Regions from separate parts of the Rhizobium sp. 01T437 genome, predicted to be linked through region 2. Evidence: predicted binding sites of a transcription regulator. Region 2 holds the regulator's gene; the other holds the start of a gene.

Region 1 (7,376 bases), on a different contig from region 2:
CCCGACCCATCATGTCATAAACTGGTCCGCCCTCCTCACCGTGTTCTTTATTGCCGAGGTCGGCGAGTGTTTTCTTCACGTCGTAGTGCAGTTCAAGCAGCGTGAAAGCCCTGCGTAAACAGGTCAGCATGCCTAGCGCTAGAACATCCACCTTGAGGACTTTGACATTATCGAGATCATCCTTATCCCACTCGATCATATAGCGATCCGGCATTGCCGTCTTCATGATCGGCACGACCTCGTCGAGCCGGTCCCGCGTTATGACGAAACCACCGACATGCTGAGTAAGATGACGCGGAAAGCTGAGAATTTCGGAGGCATATTTCAATACGTTCCGTGTTACCGGATCCTTGATATCGAGGCCTGCTGCCTTCGCATCCCGCTCTGAGAGATTATCTTCTGACCAGCCCCAGACGAGACTGCTGATTGCCGACTGGACATCCTCCGACAGACCGAAGGCTTTGGCGATTTCACGTCCGGCCGAACGAGTACGATAGCTTGTGACCGCAGCCGTCAGCCCAGCGTGCTCATGGCCATATCTCTTATAGATGGATTGGATAACCTCTTCCCGCCGCTCGTGCTCAAAATCAACATCAATATCCGGCGGTTCATCCCTATCCATCGAAATGAAGCGGTCGAAGAGAAGTGTGCTCTTTTGAGGATCGACTTCTGTGATCTCAAGACAATAACAGATAACCGAATTGGCGGCCGAGCCCCGGCCCTGACACAGAACCTTAAGCACATAGCGAGCGTAGTGAATGATCCTATGAACGGTCAGGAAGTAAGAGGCATAGTTTTTGTCGCCGATGAGCTTCAACTCGTAATTGATTTGCTTCGCCACGTTTTCGGGAACGCCATCAGGATAGCGTTTTGCCGCACCTGCTCTCGTCAACCTTTCGAGAGTCTCCTGCGGCGTTTCGCCGGGATCGTTTTCAGGCGGATAATTGTGCTTCAACTCATTCAGCGAAAAACTCAGCTTGTCAAAAAACACCTGCGTATTCTCGACCGCGTCCGGGTAATCCCGGAAGATCCTGAATATTTCACGTGAATCCTTGAGATACCGCTCTCCATTCGGCGCCAGAAAGAATCCGGCTTTCGATATCTCCAGATGCTCCCGGATGGCGATCACGATATCCGAAAGCGGCCGACGCTCGGGATCATGATAAAGTGGCTGATTGGTCGCGATTAGCGGCACTCGGTTGCGGGCGGCAAGCATGGCAAGCGCTGCAAAAGCCTGCCGATCGCGGCCGTCATAGGTCGGCGACAGCGCCAGGAAAAATGCCTTGCGGAAGCGTTTGCGAAACCGTTCCAGATACTCTTCAAGTGCCGACTGGCGGGCAGGATCATTCACGGCGGCCCGATCGGGGATAAGGGCGAGCATCATCTCGTCGCCCCATTCCATAAGCTCCGCTTCCGTCAGGATGCAGGTTCCCTTGACTGCTCCCTCCTTCAGATTGCCGGCGCTGAGCAAGCGGCAGAGATTTGCCCAGCCTTTACGGTTTTGCGGATAGGCAAGGATATCAGGCGTTCCGTCCGTGAAGACGAGACGGGCACCCGGCTGAACCCGGACGGGATCGAGAATGATCTCCGTTTTTCCCTTCTTCTGCGCCTCGGCTAAAATCGCATCCCTGTTCCTGTATCTCTCCTCAAGCTGCTGTGCTTGCGCATGCGCCCGCACCACACCGGCAACCGAATTCCGATCCGCAATACCGAGGCCGTCAAGCTTCAGGCAGGCAGCCTGCACGACCATCTCTTCAGGCTTCGAAGCGCCTTCCAGGAACGAGAAATTCGTCTTCGCACCGATCTCGAAAAATGCGGGTTCGGGCCTCATGCAAAGACCCCGTGCATGAACCAGCGAGGATCAGGGTTCTCACCGTAGAGACCCCGGCGATAGATCCAGAAGCGATGTCCGGCCTCATCCTCGATCCGGAAATAGTCTCGCGCTTCGGCATTATCGCCATCGATCCACCATTCCATGGCAATCCGTTCAGGGCCTTCGCTCCTCGCCACCTGATGCTGTAGGCGTCGCCAACGGAAGGTTTGCGGCGCACCATCGGGCACTTCGGCAAATGCGACATCGACCGGTTCCGGCGTTGCAAAGAGACGCAAAGGGCGCTCCTCACGGAAAGGAAGTGCGCTTCCCTGCTCCGCTTTCCGCCGGGCCGGAAGGCTCTCCATTGCCGGCACCGTGATCACGGCGCGCTCCGGCACATGGCTCTCGCGAAGCTGGAAGCTTTGCAGGCAGTCCGAACCAAGCCGGGCCGCGACACGGTCGACAAAACTCGAAAGCGAGATCTCCCCCTGCCGGTCGCCCTCGAAATCACCCTGCGCCTCGTTGAACGGGTCGTGCCGCAGCACATTCAGGCGCAGGATCTCGAAGCCATAACCGGCGTCGATATCGTCATAGATCATCTGCAGCCGCTCGGAAAACAGCCCGGCAACGAGTTTGGGCTCGCGAAGCGGCCGTGAGGCACCGACGGAGATGCGGAAAACCCTGCCATCGACACGAAACAGCACCAGTTCGAACACCCGGCCGCCGGCGCCGCGCGCTTCCAGGGACGGTTTTAGCGACACGGCGACCTGTCCGGTAACGGCAAGGATCTGCTCTTCCGTGCCGATCGGCTCGACCAGACGGCGTTCGGATGAGAGGCTAGCGACAGGAAGCCGAGGCGAGATCGGTTCTTCCTCACGGCCGAGCGCCTGATCAAGGCGCAGAAGCAGCGTTGGCCCGAAGCGGCGGGTCAGCGGCGCCCGCGGCGCATGAATGACGTCGCCGACATATTTGAGACCGAGCTTCCTAAGAGCATCGACAGTCTGGCCCTCAAGCCGCAAGGCCGCGACAGGCAACGGCATCAGCATACGCTCCATCTCTTCGTCTTCCACGACGCCGCCCTGCCCGAAGCGGGAGACGGCCCAGGAAAGGCCCGGCGATGAGGAGATCGCGCATCGCGCATCGAGCCCCATGTGGAAGAGTCGCGAGAGAATATCCCTGAGAAGAGTGCTTTCATCGCCGAAGAGATGGGCACAGCCGGTAATGTCGAGAAACAGCCCGTCCTTGCCGTCGAGCGCCACCATCGGCGTATAGCCGTCGCACCAGTCGGCGATCCCTTCCAGTAGCCGGCGATCGGCCGCAGGATCCTCTTCCACGACATCAAGCGCCGGAAACATGGCGCGCGCTTCGGCAACGCCCTGTTCCTTCCTCAGCCCCAGCTTCTCGGCGAATTCATCCAGCGCCGTCAACCGCATGGCATTGTTGAGCTTACCGGAACAGACGAGGGGTGCCGCTTCAGGACGCCCTTTCGAACGCCAGGACAGGCCCCATCGCCTGCGGGCGATACGATCCGTTGGCAGATGCGGAAAGCTGAGTGCCAGAATGCGCTGACTGTTCGCTTGGAGGCCGAGCGAAGCTTGGCTCGTCGACGGGGAAAAATTCGCGTTCATGGGGGTTCCACTCCAGAAGAAAGGAGAGCGGGGCCGGATTGCGGCTCTTCTCCAGCGTGAGACGGAAAATCGGATTGCCGATGCTGCCGGAAAATTTTGATCCATCCGGCAACGACCGCAGATCAGACGGCGCCGGCTCGACATGCAGACGGAAGACAGCGCTGCTCGCCTCCTCCTCCCCGGCCTGGCGGACGAGAAAGAGCGGACGGCGGACGGCGCGTGCCCTGAGACTGAGCCTGCGACTTTCGGTCAGGCCGAAATGCAGGGGATTGCCGCGCACTTCGAAGACGACGGCCGAGAAGGCAGCACTTTCTATGGCCGCTTCCGCCAGCCAGAGTGCATCCTCCAGCTTGCGCGGCGCGGCATGGAAAAACCTTTCCGGCTTCAGCCCGAAATCCTTCAGCCCCGGAGCATAGGGACGACCCGCCTCCAGTGTGCCGACGGCATCACCGATCCAGAGCAGCGGCAGCGGCCTGCGGGTATCCTCCTCCTGCTTCTGCAGTCGCGCCGCAATGGCCATCGCCAGACCGCTTGCCGCCCCTGCATCGCCGGAACTCGCCGCGCGGAATTCGGTAATCGCATCGAGCTGAAGGCCGCCTTCCAGCGCTTCATCGAGTGCTTCCACCCCGAAAGGCAGGTGCGTCAGCATACATTCCTGCCGCCTCTCGCGTCCTTCCGCCAGGGCTTCCCGTTCCGCCGCGGCAAGCGCCGGCGCGGCTTTTCTTTCCAGTCGGGCAATGGTTTCGCGGAGCGCAAAAAGCCGCTCGCGCGCCAGGGCGGTCTGCGCCACGGCGTTCTCTCCACTCGTCTTGTTCCTGTTATGTTCTTATAGATTCCAGAGCTCTAATGAAGAGTCAATGATCATTTCATAAGAATTTATTCCTGCCTTTGATTCCGCACTCGAAAATCGGCGATAAAGGTTCTATATGGGCCGGCAAAGGAAGGAATATTTATGGCCCGCATAGACCAGAGCGATGATTGGCGGGACCGCCATGCGCCGACGATCAGCACCTTCGAGTCGCTGGCAATGGAGGCCTACAGCCATCTGCCGGACGAATTTCGCAAGCTGACGACCAATCTGACCATCGAAATCGAAGACTTTCCCGATGACGAAGTCTTCGAGGATATGGCGCTGGAAACACCCTTCGACCTGCTCGGCCTTTTCGAGGGGCGCGGCATTTCGGAGCGGTTCACCCTGGAAACCGGCGAAATGCCGAACCGCATCCGCCTCTACCGCCGTCCGATCCTCGACTACTGGGCCGAAAACGACGAAACGCTGGGTGACATCATCACCCATGTACTGATCCATGAGATCGGCCACCACTTCGGCCTCAGCGACGATGACATGGAGCGTATCGAGGAAAGCGCCGAAGAGGCTGCTGAACGCTGACTTATTGCTCGGACAGCTTCATGTCCGGGTGATAATCCTTGCCCTCGACTTCCTTGAAGACGGCCTGGCCGCACTGCATCTGGCCGGTCGCAGCATTGAAGGCATAGGTTGGGGAGCCGGACAGCAACCAGCCCTTGTTCAGTGCCGCCGTGACCTTGTGGCAGAAGGAGGCGTCGTCGGGACCGGTCAGGAAGCGGTAGAGTTTCATCAGGCGGGCTTTCTTGGGGAAATCAGGTCCGCTTTATGGACCAGAGCTTCGGCCTGGACAAGATGCAGCCGCTCGATCATCCGCCCGTTCGCATTGATGACGTTCTGCCCCTCCGTCGCCGGATCAGCGAAGGCGGCAATGATGGCCTCCGCCTCCGCGATCTCCTCCGCACTTGGTCCGAAATGCATATTGGCGGCTGCAATCTGCGCCGGGTGGATCAGCATCTTGCCGGCAAAACCCATGGCTCGGCCCTGACCGCATTCGGCATTGAAGCCATCGCCATCCCGAAAATCGTTGAACACGCTGTCGAGCGCATCGAGCCCATAGGCCTTCACCGCCAGAACGACCTGCATCAGCCAGGYCACSAYATAGGTCCGKCCCGGCTGCGGCAAGACGCCSGTTTCCTTGCGCAGGTCGTTGAGGCCGACGACGAGGCAATCGAGCCGCGAGCCTGGCGTGCGGCCGGATTCGGCAATCGCTGCGGCATTCAGTACGCCCCGCGGCGTCTCGATCATCGCCCAGATGCGCAACTCTTCCGGCGCATAGGCCTCGGCGAGCAGGTCGCTGACGGCCATCACATCCTGTGGCTCATCCACCTTTGGAAGCAGAACGGCATCGGGCGAAAGCGCCTTGACCAGTTCCAAATCCGCCAGCCCGAAACCGGATGACAAAGAGTTGATGCGGACAATCCTTTCTTTGCCCTCGAGCGGCCGCCCGGCAAAAAACGCCTTCAGATTGTCGCGCGCTTCCGCTTTCTTCTCGGGCGCGACGGAATCCTCCAGATCGAAAATAACGGCATCGCAATCAAGGGAATAGGTCTTTTCAAGCGCACGCGCATTGATGGCGGGTACGCTCAGCACGGAGCGGCGCAGACGCAGGGAACGGAGAGGTGGTGTTCGGCTCATCACCAATTAGTGCCAAGCTTCGCAAAGTCCGGCAAGACAACAAAAAGCCATGCTTGGCTTGCAGAGAGGAAAAAGAAGGACCACATTCCTTTCCGTAGAAAGGTTTCAAACCAATGCAGAACATTCGCTCCATCTTCTTCATGCTTGCCGGCGCTACCGTTTTCGTGGCCATGCTGCTTCTCACCTTCTCGGTCACGCTTGCCGTTGGCGGTATCCTGACCGTGCTCATGGTGGGCCGCGCCCTTTCGATGAAGATGAAGCCCGCTCCCGTCCGCGCGCGCACTGACGGCAAGCGCGAGATGCGTGTCTGGAACGACGGCCGCGGCACGATCATCGATCTCTGATCACTTTTCACTGAAAATTCTGACCGACATTGTCGGCTCATGTTCCCTTGTTACGTCTTTGAAGCGGCCAGGCATTCAGCCGGCATTTAAAGCGAATGGAGAACGAGCATGGACGCGACGACGGACAGCAACCCGGTCAAGATGCCGCCGGTCAAGAATGGCCTGTTGCCATACCTGACGGTCGATGGCGCGGTGGAGGCTGCGGAATTCTACAAGAAGGCTTTCGGCGCCGAAGAAGCCTATCTCGTGCCGGTCGACGAAAGCGGCCGGACGATGCATGTACATCTCTACATCAACGGCAGCTCGCTCATGCTGTCGGATGCCTATCCGGAATATGGCCATCCCTTCAAAGGCCATGAAGGTTTCGCCATCCAGCTGGTTATCGACGATATCGATTCCTGGTGGGATCGCGCCGTTGCTGCCGGCGCCGAAGTGGTCATGCCCATCGAACTGATGTTCTGGGGCGATCGTTACGGCCAGCTTCGTGATCCGTTCGGCGTGCTCTGGGGTCTGAATGCACCGTCCAAGTAAAGGGACACGCGCAATCGGCAGGCCGCGCGAAACACCGCGTGGCCTCCATCAGCGAAAGATTCTTCTTCATTTCGGCGGGAAACTGGAATAGATGCAAAATCAGAAAGTACGTTTTGCTGAAATGGAGCATAGGTCATGGATAAATTCGTGAAGCTCACGGGCGTTGCAGCCCCTCTGCCGGTCGTCAACATCGACACCGACATGATCATTCCGAAGGACTATCTGAAGACCATCAAGCGCACCGGCCTTGGCAAGGGCCTTTTCGCCGAAGCCCGCTACAACGAAGACGGCTCCGAAAACCCCGATTTCGTGCTGAACAAGCCGGCTTACCGCGAGGCAAAGATCCTGGTTGCCGGTGACAACTTCGGCTGCGGCTCCTCGCGCGAACACGCTCCATGGGCGCTGCTCGATTTCGGCATCCGCTGCGTGATCTCCACCAGCTTCGCCGACATCTTCTATAACAACTGCTTCAAGAACGGCATCCTGCCGATCCAGGTCAGCCACGAAGACCTCGACAAGCTGATGGACGACGCCGAGCGCGGCTCCAACGCCATTCT
Region 2 (7,376 bases):
CGAAGTCAGCGCTTAGCGCTTGGAAACCGGCACGTAGTCGCGCTTCGGTTCGCCGATATAGAGCTGGCGCGGACGACCGATACGCTGTTCCGGATCTTCGATCATTTCGTTCCACTGTGCGATCCAGCCGACGGTGCGGGCCAGAGCGAAGAGCACGGTGAACATGGTCGTGGGGAAGCCGAGCGCCTTCAGCGTGATGCCGGAGTAGAAGTCGATGTTCGGGTAGAGCTTCTTCTCGATGAAGTATGAGTCGGTCAGAGCGATGCGCTCCAGCTCCATGGCGACTTCGAGAAGCGGATCGTCCTTGATGCCGAGTTCGCCGAGAACTTCATGCGTGGTCTTCTGCATGATCTTGGCGCGTGGATCGTAGTTCTTGTAGACGCGGTGACCAAAGCCCATCAGGCGGAACGGATCGTTCTTGTCCTTGGCGCGGGCGATATATTCCGGAATGCGGTCGACAGTGCCGATTTCCGTCAGCATGTTGAGGGCTGCTTCGTTGGCGCCGCCGTGAGCGGGGCCCCAGAGGCAGGCGATGCCGGCGGCGATGCAGGCGAACGGGTTCGCACCCGAGGAGCCGGCGAGACGGACGGTCGAGGTCGAGGCGTTCTGCTCGTGATCGGCATGCAGGATGAAGATACGGTCCATGGCGCGTGCGAGCACCGGATTGACGACATATTCCTCGCAGGGAACAGCAAAGCACATGCGCAGGAAGTTGGACGCGTAATCGAGATCGTTCTTCGGGTAAACGAAGGGTTGGCCGATATGGTACTTATAGGCCATCGCGGCGAGCGTCGGCATCTTGGCGATCATGCGCAGGCTAGCGACCATGCGCTGGTGCGGATCGGTGATGTCGGTGGAGTCGTGATAGAAGGCCGAAAGCGCGCCGACGCAGCCGCACATGACGGCCATCGGATGAGCGTCGCGACGGAAGCCGGTGAAGAAGCGGCTCATCTGCTCATGCACCATGGTGTGGTGCGTGACACGATAGTCGAAGTCCTTCTTCTGGGCGGCGGTCGGCAATTCGCCGTAAAGCAGCAGGTAGCAGGCTTCCAGGAAGTCGCCATGCTCGGCAAGCTGCTCGATCGGGTAACCGCGATGCAGCAGAACGCCTTCGTCGCCGTCGATATAGGTGATCTTCGATTCACAAGATGCGGTCGACGTAAACCCGGGATCGTAGGTGAAGGAAGCCGTGTTCTTGTAGAGGGCACCGATATCAATGACGCTGGGTCCGACCGTGCCGTTTCGGACGGCGAGGTCGACTGATTTGTCACCGATTTTGATTGTAGCGCTTTGATCCGTCATGCTGATCCTCCGGAGTGGCGGTGGCGCCGCAAAAGCGCCATAAGAGTTAAGCGTCCTCAGCGATAGCTATATGATCGGGAAGCTAATGCCAAGTTACCGTGATGCCATTTTGTGCATCGCGGCATCATCTTTTAGGCACTGCAGCGATGAGCTAAATGCATATCAGAACACCATGATTTGACTGGATTTTCGCTCCTGTGAATTTTCCTCTTATTTCAATCGATTATTGTTTGCTCGTTTTGATTTCAGGTTGCATTCTGCCAGTATCCGGGGGCGGGTCCAGGCGATTATGGCGGGGTTAGAGACAAGAGAACGACAAGAGCAATCCATTGATCAAAAGATGGATTTTGCTGGCATTGCCCCGCGCGCCATTATGACGCAATCGGCTCGTACGCAGGTTGCGATCCCATTTCGATGGCGATTGGTGACTGTTGCGAAACGATACGTCGGGTCGTCGATGCGTATGGCCGCCGAAGAGGCCGGCCACGGTCGCCTCCTCCTCTTCTCGCCGGTCTTCCTTGGTGCGGGTGCCGCGACCTGGTTTCTGGCGGCCTCGGACTTTCCGGCCGTGTCGCTCGGTCTCTGCCTGCTTGTTCTCCTTATTGCCGTTGCGCTCTGCGGTTATGCCCGGACGAAACTGCGGGCGACGCTGCTTGCTCTGTTTCTTTTTGCCGGTGGAATGCTCTCCGCGCAGATCGAAACATGGCGGGCAAAGACCCTGATCCTCGATTCAGCCGTAACGAGAACGGTGTCCGGCCGGATCGAACGCCGAGAAGGCGATGGCCAAGGGCGCTGGCGTTATATTCTTGACGTCACCGGCACGGATGCTCCTGAGATCAAGCGTCCGCCCGAACGCATCTCCGTGCTGGTCCGCGGGGCCACCCAGCCGTTCGAACTCGGCGACGTCATCGAGGGCAGGGCGCGTCTCACGCCTCCGGCAGGACCAGCACTCCCCCACCTCAATGATTTTGCCTTCAATGCCTATTTTGACGGCATTGGTGCCAACGGCTTCTTCTATGGAGCACCGAAGAGGGTTGCAGAACAGCCGGAGCAAGCTGGCTCGGTCGGTGAGACCACCCTGGAGTGGCTTTACCGCCTGAGAAGCGGCATTGGCGATCGGATCCGCTCCACGCTGCCCGGCGACACCGGGGCCTTTGCCGCCTCCCTTGTCACCGATGAGAGACGGGCGATCTCGGATGAAACGACGGAGGCGCTGCGGCAATCCGGCCTTGCGCATATCATCGCGATCTCCGGCCTCAATATGGCGCTCTCCGCCGGCATCTTCTTTGTCGGCCTGCGTGTCATCCTCAGTCTTTTTCCCGGTATTGCCCAGGCATGGCCGATCAAGAAGATCGCGGCGGCCGGCGCGCTCGCTGCGGTGACGGCCTACTATCTGATCTCGGGTTTTGCCGTCTCCGCCGAACGCGCCTTCATCATGATGGCGATTATGCTGGTTGCGGTCTTCTTCGACCGGCCGTCGATCAGTCTCAGAAACGTGGCGCTATCCGCTCTCGTGATCCTCGGGGTCTCGCCATCGGAGGTGCTGGGGCCGAGTTTCCAGATGTCCTTTGCTGCAACGCTTGCCCTGGTCGCCGGATACGACCTCTGGAAGGGGCGGCCGATGCGGGAGAATGCCTTTGCCAAGCTGCCGATCATGAAGCCCTTTTTCATGGTTGGTGGCTTCTTCGGTGGCGTTTTCCTGACGTCGCTGATCGGTGGTTTCTCGACGGCGCTGTTTTCGATCGAGCATTTCCACCGGCTGACTGCCTATGGCCTGCCGGCAAATCTCGCGGCCATGCCGGTCATCACCTTCATCGTCATGCCGGCCGGGATGCTGGCAATGCTGCTGATGCCGTTTGGTCTGGACGGCTGGCTATGGCCGGTGGTAGGCTTCGGGCTTGATCTGGTGATCACCATCGCAAAGGCAGTAGCGGGGTGGGGCGGCAACATAGATGTAGGCCGCTTGCCCGGCTGGTATTTCCCGACCGCCGTTTTCGGATTTCTGCTGCTGACCCTGCTCAGAACCCGGCTGCGGCACATGGGAACGGCAATTATCGCGGTCTCGACGCTCGCTATTGTACTGCTTCCGTCAGAGGCGATGCCCGACATCGCCATCTCCGAAGATGGCGGTCTGGTCGCTATAATCGATGCAGAGGCGATGGCTTCGAACCGTGAAAAGCCGCCCGCCTTCATCTTCGAACAATGGCATAGGGCACTTGCCATCGAAGAGCATCGGAAGCCGGTTATGCTCCAAACTGCCAAGGCGCCCACTGCGCCTGATGGCAAAAGACTGCAACTGTCACCCGATCAACGGAATGAAGCCGGAGCGGCAATGAGACAGGCAGTCGCCGTCGGCCCGCCGTCACGCTTCTCCTGCCTGAAGGGCGCCTGGTGCACCACTTTGCTCGGTAACGGAAAGAAACTGACTGTCATCGACAATGCTGCCTATCTCGGGCCAGCTTGCGATACGGCTGATATTGTCGTGACCCCTGTCCGATTGCGCTTCGACCGTTGTCGTTCCGGCGCGCTGCTCTTTACCGGCGAGACGCTGCGCAAGACAGGTTCTGTCGAACTTCGATTCACTGATAAGGGAGTTGAGGTCGCAACCGCATTCGACACATTGGGGCGACCCTGGATACGCCACCGCGCCTATAATTGGCGCAGCAACACATTCGCAGACGCCAATCTGTCACCGGTCAGTGATAGCGGCGAATGAGACCGACGAGCTTGCCCTGGACCTTGACGCGATCCGGCGGGAAAATGCGGGTCTCGTAAGCGGGGTTTGCAGCCTCGAGCGCAATCGATGCGCCCTTGCGGCGGAAGCGCTTGAGCGTTGCTTCCTCGTCATCGACGAGTGCGACGACAATATCACCCGGATTGGCCGTGCTGCCATTGCGGATGATGACCGTGTCGCCATCGAAGATGCCGGCTTCGATCATCGAGTCGCCGCGAACTTCGAGCGCATAATGTTCACCGGAGCCGAGCATATCGGCGGGAACGGTGATGTCATGCGTATTGTTCTGGATTGCCGAGATGGGAACACCGGCGGCGATGCGGCCCATGACGGGAACGGAGACCGCATTGCCGTTATCGGCAGCAGGTGCTGGCTTTGCCGAGGCAGGAGGTGCTACGGGCTGGGGCTTGCCGAGGCTGCCCTCGATGACGCTCGGCGAAAAGCCGCGCCGAGGCTGCAGGCTCGGGCTGTAGGCTTCCGGCAGTTTGATGACTTCGAGCGCGCGCGCCCGGTTCGGAAGCCGGCGAATGAAGCCGCGTTCTTCGAGCGCCGTGATCAGCCGGTGAATACCCGATTTCGAGGCCAGATCCAGTGCGTCCTTCATCTCGTCGAAAGACGGTGGAACGCCTGACTCCTTCATCCTTTCATGAATGAAAAGAAGGAGTTCCTGTTGTTTGCGCGTGAGCATGGCGTCTAACCCCAGTCTTGAAACAAATCCAGAACGGACACTATATGTTCCATATGTGTTCCGCAAGTAGCTAAATTTTCGTAAAACTTCTGTTCAATCTGTCGAGAATTTGATTTTTATCGCCCTTAGGCCTGTCTGGCCTTGCTTCACGAGGCTTGCTGAAGCACATCTCCTTGTGATTGCTGGGAGAAGAACCGATGAGCCAAGACACGCTTCCGATCGATCATCTCGTTTTGCCGGTTACCGATATCGACCTAGCCCGCGAAAGGCTGGGCAAGCTGGGCTTTACCGTCGCGCCCGATGCCCGCCACCCCTTCGGCACGGAGAATGCCTGCGTTTTCTTTGCCGACAAAACCTATCTTGAGCCGCTCGGTGTCGCGAGCGTCGAGGAGAGCGAGGAGACGGCACGTGAGGGCAATGTCTTCACGGCCCGCAATCAGGCTTTCCGCTTCCGCTGCGGTAGCGAGGGACTGTCCGCCATCGCCTTCGCGACAGCGGATGCGAAGCATGAACATGCTCGATTCGTGAAGGGCAGCATCAGTGCTGGTTCTGTGCTACAGTTCGAACGCCCAGTGAAAATGCCGGATGGCACGGAAAGCATCGCCGGCTTCCGGCTTGCCTTCGCTGCCGACCTCCGGGCACCGGATTTCTTTCTCTTCGCTGTCGAGCGCATCAACCCGCTTCCAACCGATCGCAACGTGCTGGAGACCCACGCCAACGGCGTGACAGGCATTGCCGAGATCGCGCTCGGAGCCCCTGACCCGACAGCCTTCGGCGAGTTCGTTGGCTCGGCGGTAAAAGCCGCTTCTGCTGATGTCACGAGTTTCGGGCTGGAGGTCCCCACTGGAAACGCAAAGATCAGCCTGATGACCCCGCAGGGGCTGGAGGCCTATTTCGATCTGGCGACGCCGAATATCGATCGCGGCCTGCGCGGCCGGGCAATCCTCTTTGCCGTTGGCGATCTGGCCGTGACAGAAGCGCATTTGGCTGCTAACGGGGTGACCTATACACGCAAGGGCAACCGTATTCTGGTGAAGCCCGCGCCCGGTCAGGGCGTGCTCTTCGCTTTCGAGGAAACATCATGAGCTCCACTACCAATTCCGTTGTGACGGTCGGCGAGGGCGCCGGCAAAGTCACCTTCTCCAATGCCGCACGCCTGTCGCTGATTGCCGGCGCTTGCGAAATGGAAAGCCGCGACCATGCGTTCATGGTTGCCGGCACGTTGAAGGAACTGTGCACCAAGCTCGGCATCGGGCTCGTCTATAAGACCTCGTTCGACAAGGCGAACCGCTCTTCCTTGTCGAGCAAACGCGGTGTCGGCCTTGAGAAGGGGCTGGAGGTTTTTGCCGATCTCAAGAAGGAACTCGGCATTCCGGTTCTGACCGACATCCACACTGAAGAACAATGCGCCGAAGTGGGCAAGGTCGTCGACATCCTGCAGATACCGGCCTTCCTGTCTCGTCAGACAGATCTCCTGGTGGCTGCGGCAAAGACCGGTCGCGTTATCAACGTCAAGAAAGGCCAGTTCCTGGCGCCTTGGGATATGAAGAACGTGCTCGGCAAGCTAAACCAGAGCGGCAATCCGAACATCTTGCTCTGCGAGCGCGGCGCTTCCTTCGGTTACAATACGCTGGTCTCCGACATGCGTTCCCTGCCAATCATGGCAGCAACGGGCGCGCCCGTCATTTTCGACGCCACGCATTCCGTCCAGCAGCCTGGCGGGCAGGGGGAAACCTCCGGCGGAGAGCGGCAGTTCGTGGAGACGCTGGCCCGTGCAGCCGTGGCTGTCGGCGTAGCCGGTGTCTTTATCGAAACCCATCAGGACCCGGATAACGCGCCCTGTGACGGGCCGAACATGGTCTATCTCAAGGATATGCCACGGCTTCTCGAGAAGCTTCTCGCCTTCGACGCGATCGCCAAGGCCGCCTGAACGACAGGCAGCATCAGGCTGCCGCGCGGGACGGGCGCCTTTCCTCCAGTGCGAAGCGGGAGAGCATGCGCCCGAGATGGGACGCCTCGTTGCCGAGTTCCTGGCAGGCGGCGTTCGTCTCTTCGGCCATCGCCGCATTCTGCTGTGTCACCTGATCCATGCGGTTGACGGCAGCGTTGACCTCGACGAGCGCGACCGACTGTTCCGAAGACGAGCGCACGATCGCTTCGATCAGCGCCGTCACCTGCAGCACCTGGCGGTCTATATCGCCGAGTGCCTCACCGGTGCGGTTGACAAGTGCCACGCCCGCGGAAACCTGCCGCGACGACGTCTCGACGAGAAGCTTGATCTCCTTGGCGAGATTGGCGGAGCGGCCAGCGAGCTCGCGGACTTCCTGAGCGACGACGGCAAAGCCTTTCCCGGCGTCTCCGGCGCGTGCTGCCTCGACGCCTGCGTTGAGCGCCAAAAGATTGGTCTGAAAGGCGATCTCATCGATGGCGTTGATAATATCGCCGATCTTGACCGCTGATTCCTCGATTTTCTCCATCGCGGTAACCGCTTCGCGAACGATCTCGGCGGAATGCGCCGCACTCTCCTTCGTAGCCGACATCATCGCATTGGCTTCCTGGGCACGCTCCGAGGAGTTTTTCACCGTGACCGTGATCTGATCCAGCGCCGAAGCCGCCTGCTCGAGTGAGGTAGCCTGGCTCTCGGTGCGCTGT

What was found. Region 2 encodes LexA, which represses DNA repair genes until DNA is damaged. Its sites were predicted from a motif close to TGTTCNNNNTGTGTTCNG; they were not measured.
Region 1: AC1DM5_RS11435 (ImuA family protein) is a predicted target of LexA. The motif match lies at 4,252-4,269, and genes of this name have one in related genera.

Annotation. Positions count from the first base shown of each region.
Region 1 covers NZ_JBFTPM010000005.1:109,451-116,826, reverse strand. Annotated here, with positions in the region: gene AC1DM5_RS11445 (error-prone DNA polymerase) at 1-1,831, opposite strand, end outside; gene AC1DM5_RS11440 (Y-family DNA polymerase) at 1,828-3,315, opposite strand; gene AC1DM5_RS11435 (ImuA family protein) at 3,287-4,231, opposite strand; gene AC1DM5_RS11430 (metallopeptidase family protein) at 4,394-4,831, shown strand; gene AC1DM5_RS11425 (DUF1737 domain-containing protein) at 4,833-5,039, opposite strand; gene AC1DM5_RS11420 (HpcH/HpaI aldolase/citrate lyase family protein) at 5,039-5,944, opposite strand; gene AC1DM5_RS11415 (hypothetical protein) at 6,058-6,288, shown strand; gene AC1DM5_RS11410 (VOC family protein) at 6,397-6,819, shown strand; gene leuD (3-isopropylmalate dehydratase small subunit) at 6,955-7,376, shown strand, end outside.
Region 2 covers NZ_JBFTPM010000001.1:600,773-608,148, reverse strand. Annotated here, with positions in the region: gene gltA (citrate synthase) at 13-1,302, opposite strand; gene AC1DM5_RS03090 (ComEC/Rec2 family competence protein) at 1,643-4,018, shown strand; gene lexA (transcriptional repressor LexA) at 3,999-4,724, opposite strand; gene AC1DM5_RS03080 (VOC family protein) at 4,922-5,809, shown strand; gene kdsA (3-deoxy-8-phosphooctulonate synthase) at 5,806-6,654, shown strand; gene AC1DM5_RS03070 (methyl-accepting chemotaxis protein) at 6,668-7,376, opposite strand, start outside.